3 regions of the Nissabacter sp. SGAir0207 genome follow, and region 3 is predicted to be linked to each of the others. Evidence: predicted binding sites of a transcription regulator. Region 3 holds the regulator's gene; each other region holds the start of a gene.
What was found. The regulator Fur, encoded in region 3, represses iron uptake genes when iron is present. The targets are predictions, from matches to a motif close to ATAATAATGAGAACNACTATCAA.
Positions count from the first base shown of each region.

Region 1 (2,273 bases), on a different contig from region 3:
CGTAACGTTCTTCAGTTTAAACGGCGTAAACAACTGGGCCATGATTACCTTCTCTTAATGCCAAAACAGGGAGTGCCGCCAGAGGCTGGCGGACAGGGGGATATAGCCTAGTGCCTTTCCACCCAGAGGGAGTTGGCATTTGTGCGGTTCTGCTGGCGGCACGGTTCTGCTTATCATTGGTTATACTCAATGGATGTTGAGCAATCCGGGAGCCGTTTATGATTCAAACAATGGAAGAACTTGATAAGGTCCGTGACGCCTGTTATCGCATGGTCACCCGCCGCTCATCGCTCTCTGGTGTGGCATCGGCGGTGCCGTTGCCCGGCGTGGATGTGGGGTCTGATGCCGCTATCCTGCTGGAGATGCTGCCGGCCATCAGCAAGAGGTTCGAACTGACGGAATCGGATATTGAAAACCTCGATCCTACCGCCAAGGCGCTGGTACTGACCACCGCCGGTAGCGTGGGATCAAAGGTAATAGGCCACTCGATTACCCGTGATTTGGTGATCAGGCTGCTGAAAAAAGCCGGCATGAAAATGGCCTCCAAGCAGCTGGTAAAATATGTGCCCTTTGCTGGCCAGGTAATTGCCGCTGGCATCGGTTTTGCTGCGATGAAATATATCGGCAATGCCCACGTTGATGCCTGCTATCAAGTGGCGAAAAGTTATATTGAAAAACAGGGCGCGCCGTTGCCAGACGCCGCCCGTTAACCTGCCATAACTGGGGCAGGCCAGCTGCCTGCCCTGCCCTTTTCCTGCCGTAATAACGCTTCCTTTATTAACTGTTAACATTTCCTTGCTTTGATAATCACAATGCGTATAGTTCTCATTTGTTTTCCTTTCGTTGGCATGAGGAGCTGCGCCTGCTTTTGCGCGGAAATGCGACGTCTGGACACTATCCTGCCTGGAGAGCGGCTCTGATCCCTGCGTTGGGTGGCGGTGCGCCGCTTGCCAATGCAGAACATTAAAAATAATCAGAGTGGAAAAAGTATGCTTTCGAATATCAGGGAAAAGGGCAACCGCGCGGCGATGCCAACCGCGGCCACAGGTTTGTCGCTGCTGGCAGTAATGGTGTCAACCGCGCTCTACACCACGCAGGCACAGGCAGAAGAGGCAGCGGATACACTGGTGGTCAGCGCCGATGCCGGTAACGGCAGCACTAATACCGACGCACAGGATTACACCGTAAAAACCACCACCGCTGGCACCAAAATGCTGCTAGTACCGCGTGACGTGCCGCAGTCTGTCAGTATCATCAGCAAGCAGCGCATGGCTGACCAGAACCTGCAAACGGTGTCAGATGTGCTGAATAACACCACCGCCATCTCCCCCGTGGTGGCAGACAGCGATCGCGTGACCTTCTACTCCCGTGGCTTCCTGATCACCAACTTCCTCTACGACGACATTCCGACCACCATCAGCGACGTCTGGAACTTCGGCGATCAGGCCGGTGATACCGCCATCTATGACCGGATCGAAGTGGTACGCGGCGCGACCGGCCTGATGAGCGGCGCGGGCAACCCCTCTGCCTCAGTGAACATGGTGCGCAAGCACGCCGACAGCCGTGAGCTGACCGGCTCACTCTCCGCCAGCTACGGCAGTTGGGACAAACAGCGCTACGTGGCGGATGTCTCCGCGCCGCTGACCGACTCCGGCAACGTGCGTGGCCGCGTCGTGGCGGGCTATCAGGACAATGACACCTGGCTCGATCGCTACCACTCGCGCAAGAAGTTCTTCTACGGCGTGATCGACGCGGATCTGACCGACTCCACCACCCTCTCCGTGGGGTATGACTATCAAGATAGCCACACCTCCGATCCGACTTGGGGCGGCATTCCGACCTGGTACAGCGACGGCAGCCGCACCCATTACGATCGCAGCTTCAATGCCGCGCCAGATTGGGCCTATACCGACATTGACTCGAAAAAGGTGTTCGCCACCCTGACCCAGCGCTTTGACAGCGGCTGGCTGATGAAGGTGAACGGCAGCCACGATGAAACCAAATTCGACTCGCGCCTGATGTACCCCTCCGGCTACCCGGACAAAACCACCGGCAGCGGCGTCATGGGCTACGGCGGCTGGAACACCGGCAAACGCAAGATCGACGCGCTGGACGCCTACGCCAGCGGCCCGTTCGAACTTTTCGGCCGTCAGCATGAACTGGTGGCAGGCGTCAGCTACAGCCGCCAGAACAACCACTATTTCAATACCCAGTCCACCCTGAGCGAATCGGACATCGGCAACTACAACCAGTGGGACGGCAACATCGCCTAC
Region 1 is NZ_CP028036.1:223,124-225,396, reverse strand. Features, by position in the region: gene C1N62_RS18855 (NADH:flavin oxidoreductase/NADH oxidase) at 1-42, opposite strand, end outside; gene C1N62_RS18850 (hypothetical protein) at 219-710, shown strand; gene fhuE (ferric-rhodotorulic acid/ferric-coprogen receptor FhuE) at 990-2,273, shown strand, end outside.
Region 1: the regulator Fur is predicted to act here: its motif matches at 813-835, upstream of fhuE (ferric-rhodotorulic acid/ferric-coprogen receptor FhuE).

Region 2 (2,273 bases), 1.7 Mb from region 3:
GCCACCACATATTTCGGGTCAAGCATGGTCATGTAGGCGCCGACAATCGACATGGAAACCGTGGACATCGCCGTGGCGGCCATGGTGTACATGCGCTTCTCGGACATCTTGCCGAGAATGTCTTTGTAGGCGATGAAGTTTTCAGACTGCCCCAGAATCAGCGAGCTGACGGCGTTGAACGACTCCAGCTTGCCCATGCCGTTCACTTTCGACAGCACAGTACCGATCCAGCGGATGACAATCGGCAGCACACGGATGTGTTGCAGGATACCGATCAGGGCGGAGATAAAGACAATCGGGCAGAGCACTTTCAGGAAGAAGAAGGCCAGACCCTTGTCGCCCATTCCGCCGAAGACAAAGTCAGTACCTTGGGCGGCGTAGCCGAGCAGCTTGTCAAAGAAGTTGGCAAAGCCCTGAACAAAGCCTAAACCAACTTCCGAATTCAGGAAGAAGTAGGCGAGCAGGACTTCAATAACCAGTAGCTGTGCGATAAAACGTAAGCGTATGTTCTTGCGATCGTGACTGACCAACAGCGCCAGTATAGCGACCACAGCCAACGCCAACACGAAGTGTAGTATGCGGGACATGTGTGCTCCAAATTTGAGGCAGGCAATATTTCGGGGGACATTTTATGTAACGGCTACATTAAAAACGAGACATCAATTGCAAATATAAAAAGTCATGCTGCTAAAAGCAACGAAATGGCGCATTTATCAGCCACTTAAGAAACACATGTGCCAGCTGAATATTTGTGCTAGTTTTAATAATTGCGATAGTACGCGCTAAATTCTCGCGGACTGGGTAAATTTCGAACGGCAAAACCCTCAAAATACAGGGGACTCTGTGGTCTTCGTTCCCACAACTCTTTAGACACATCACTGCAGCCTATCAGTGAGATACAGAGAAGCGATGGAATTACGCTTGATAATGATTCTCATTAACCTGATGATGGCGGTAAGCTCACAATGATTAAGGGTTATAGGCTATGCTGAACAGCCGCGCTGACTCCACCAGCCGCACGTCCAGAAAAATCAAACTTTCCCTCATGGGGCCGGCGTTTATCGCCGCCATTGGCTACATCGATCCGGGTAACTTCGCCACCAATATTCAGGCGGGGGCCTCGTTCGGCTATCAGCTGCTGTGGGTGGTGGTGTGGGCCAACCTGATGGCCATGCTAATCCAGCTGCTGTCGGCCAAGCTGGGCATCGCCACCGGCAAGAATCTGGCGGAGCATATCCGTGACCGCTTCCCGCGCCCGGCCGTGTGGGCCTACTGGGTGCAGGCGGAGATCATCGCCATGGCGACCGATCTGGCGGAGTTCATCGGCGCGGCGATTGGCTTTAAGCTGCTGCTCGGCGTGTCGCTGCTACAGGGGGCCGTGCTGACCGGCATTGCCACCTTTATTATCCTGGCGATTCAGCGGCGTGGGCAGAAGCCGCTGGAGTGGGTGATTGGCGGCCTGCTGCTGTTTGTGGCGGCGGCCTACATTGTGGAGCTGTTCTTCTCGCAGCCCAAAATGACGGAGCTGGTGAAGGGGATGGCGCTGCCATCGCTGCCGGGCGCGGAGGCAGTCTATCTGGCCGCGGGCGTTCTGGGCGCGACCATTATGCCGCATGTCATCTATTTGCACTCGTCGCTCACCCAGCGTTCCGGCTCCAGTTCCAAGGCGGAGCGCTACTCCTCCACCAAGCTGGACGTGGCGATCGCCATGACCATCGCGGGCTTTGTCAATCTGGCGATGATGGCAACCGCCGCCGCGGCCTTCCACTTCAGCGGCCACAGCGGCATCAGTGAGCTGGATCAGGCTTACCTGACGCTGGAGCCGCTGCTGGGCCACGCCGCGGCCACCATCTTTGGCCTCAGTCTGGTGGCCGCCGGCCTCTCCTCCACGGTGGTGGGCACGCTGGCAGGGCAGGTGGTGATGCAGGGCTTTGTGCGCTTCTATATCCCGCTCTGGATCCGCCGCGTGGTGACCATGCTGCCCTCGTTCATCGTGATCCTGATGGGAATGGACGCCACCAAAATTCTGGTGATGAGCCAGGTGCTGCTGAGCTTCGGTATTGCGCTGGCGCTGCTGCCACTGCTCTCTTTTACCGGCAACCGCGAGCTGATGGGGGAGATGACCAACACCCCGCTGATGCAGAATTTAGGGCGGATGATTGTGGTGGTGGTGATTGGCTTGAACGCCTACCTGTTGATCAGCATGCTCCGCTAACAGGCAGAAAAGAGAAAGGCAGGCCCTTGGGCCTGCCTTTTTTTATTTGTTTTTATTA
Region 2 is NZ_CP028035.1:1,048,443-1,050,715, forward strand. Features, by position in the region: gene C1N62_RS04610 (NupC/NupG family nucleoside CNT transporter) at 1-587, opposite strand, end outside; gene C1N62_RS04615 (Nramp family divalent metal transporter) at 986-2,215, shown strand.
Region 2: the regulator Fur is predicted to act here: its motif matches at 922-944, upstream of C1N62_RS04615 (Nramp family divalent metal transporter).

Region 3 (2,273 bases):
AAATCGCAGGTGTGCCAGACGCTGGTCAAATCGGGCGGGGCCACGGCCTTTGACCACCTCTCCAGCTACTTTGCCATTGAGGTCAGCAAGCTGGTCAAGGCGCACGGCATCGATCGGATGCAGGCCTGGCAGGATGGCCTGAAGGATGCGAAAGATGCCCGCGCCTTCGCCACCCCGCGTGTGGGGGTGAACTTCTGGGATACGCTCTACTGGGGCGGGGCGCAGACCGCCGGCGAGTGGGCAGCCAAGGGTTATGAGATCACCCTCTCCAACCCTGACTACCTCTACTTTGACAAACCCTACGAGGTCAGCGCCCGTGAGCCGGGTTACTACTGGGCCACGCGCGCCAGCGATGAAGCCAAGATCTTCAGCTTCGCGCCGGACAACCTGCCGCAGAACGCCGAGACCTCCGTTGATCGCGACGGCAACGCCTTCACCGCCCGCGGCGATGCCCCGTGGCCGGGCGCGCACGGCATGTCCGGGCAGGCGTGGAGCGAAACCATCCGCACCGACAGCGACCTGGAGTACCGCATCTACCCGCGCCTGATGGTGCTGGCGGAGCGCGCCTGGCACCGCGCCGACTGGGAACTGCCGTACCAGCCTGGCCGGGAGTTCCAGGGCGGCAAGACCCATTGGGTCAACCGTGACCAACTGGCCGCCGACTGGCAGCGCTTCGCCAACCTGATGGGGCAGCGTGAGATCGCGAAGCTGGATCGGCAGGGTGTCGCCTACCGGCTGCCCGTGCCGGGCGCGCGCATCAATACCGGCGTGCTGGAGGCAAACGTGGCGCTGCCGGGGCTGGTTATCCAATACTCCGTGGATGGCAAAAACTGGCAGGCGTATAACCCGCAAGCCAAGCCCACGGTAGGGGAGAAGGCGTGGGTGCGCACTCTCAGCCCGGATGGCAAGCGCGTCAGCCGCAGTGAGGAGGTCGCCCTCTGACGATATGGTCCCGCCCGGCCAGCGCGCCGGGCGGACAACAGGCGAAAAAAAACCGCATCAATGCGGTTTTCACTGGCAGTTGCCTGCCGCTCCCGTGCTGACGGGAGCTTTATACTGCGGGGGGCGTCCTGCGTCCCGCAGGTTGGTTACTTGTCGTGCAAACCTTCGTTTTCGCGACAATCACCGGCTTCACAATGACCATAGAGGTAGAGGCTATGGTTGGTCAGCTTGATGCCATGTTTCTTGGCAATTTCACGCTGGCGGATCTCAATAGATTCATCACTGAATTCAATCACTTTACCGCAATCAAGGCAGATCAGGTGATCGTGGTGCTGCTGCTGCGTCAGCTCGAATACGGACTTGCCGCCTTCAAAGTTGTGACGGGTCACGATGCCAGCGTCGTCGAACTGGTTCAGCACGCGGTAAACCGTGGCCAGACCAATCTCTTCGCCCATATCAATCAGCTTCTTATAAAGATCTTCCGCACTGACATGATGGCATTCCGGATCTTGCAGCACTTCCAGGATCTTAAGTCTGGGAAGCGTGACTTTCAGGCCGGCCTTCTTTAATGCGGTGTTATTGTCAGTCATGCGGATTCTGTCCTGTTACTATGCTATTCACGTTGAGGCATACAGCCTATGACATCAGGCGGCGCAACGGTTTTAATTGCGTCTCATTATAGAACTCACGGGTTCAAAAGAAAACGCCGCCTGTTAACGCCGTTCGCGCTACTGTTAATGCACTGTTGCAACGCGTTGATGGATAGGAAATACACCGGCGCCAGTGTACCCCGATACTGTATAAAGTTACAAACTTGTAGCCGATCTTTTGGCGTCTGGCGGGATAAATCCGGCCCGTTCGGTCAGAAATCGACACCCCGGGCCGTGAGGGGGCTTAGCCGATGATCTCGGCCAGGCTCAGCTCTTCGGAGATCTGCTTCACCCAAGCATCGACGCGCTCGTTGGTCAGCTCCGGCTGGCGGTCTTCGTCAATGGCCAGACCAATGAAGTGGCTGTCGTCGGCCAGGCCCTTGGAGGCCTCAAAGTGGTAGCCAGCTACCGGCCAGTGGCCGACCAGCGTCGCGCCGCGCGGCTCGATGATGTCACGCACGGTGCCCATCGCGTCGCAGAAGTACTCCGCGTAATCTTCCTGGTCGCCGCAGCCAAACAGCGCCACCAGCTTGCCGTTGAAGTCGATCTCTTCCAGCGTCGGGAAGAAGTCATCCCAGTCACACTGCGCTTCGCCGTAATACCAGGTCGGGATGCCCAGCAGCAGGATGTCAAACTTTTCCAGATCTTCTTTGCTGCTCTTGGCGATGTCATGCACTTCCG
Region 3 is NZ_CP028035.1:2,732,544-2,734,816, reverse strand. Features, by position in the region: gene C1N62_RS12120 (beta-N-acetylhexosaminidase) at 1-942, shown strand, start outside; gene fur (ferric iron uptake transcriptional regulator) at 1,089-1,532, opposite strand; gene fldA (flavodoxin FldA) at 1,837-2,273, opposite strand, start outside.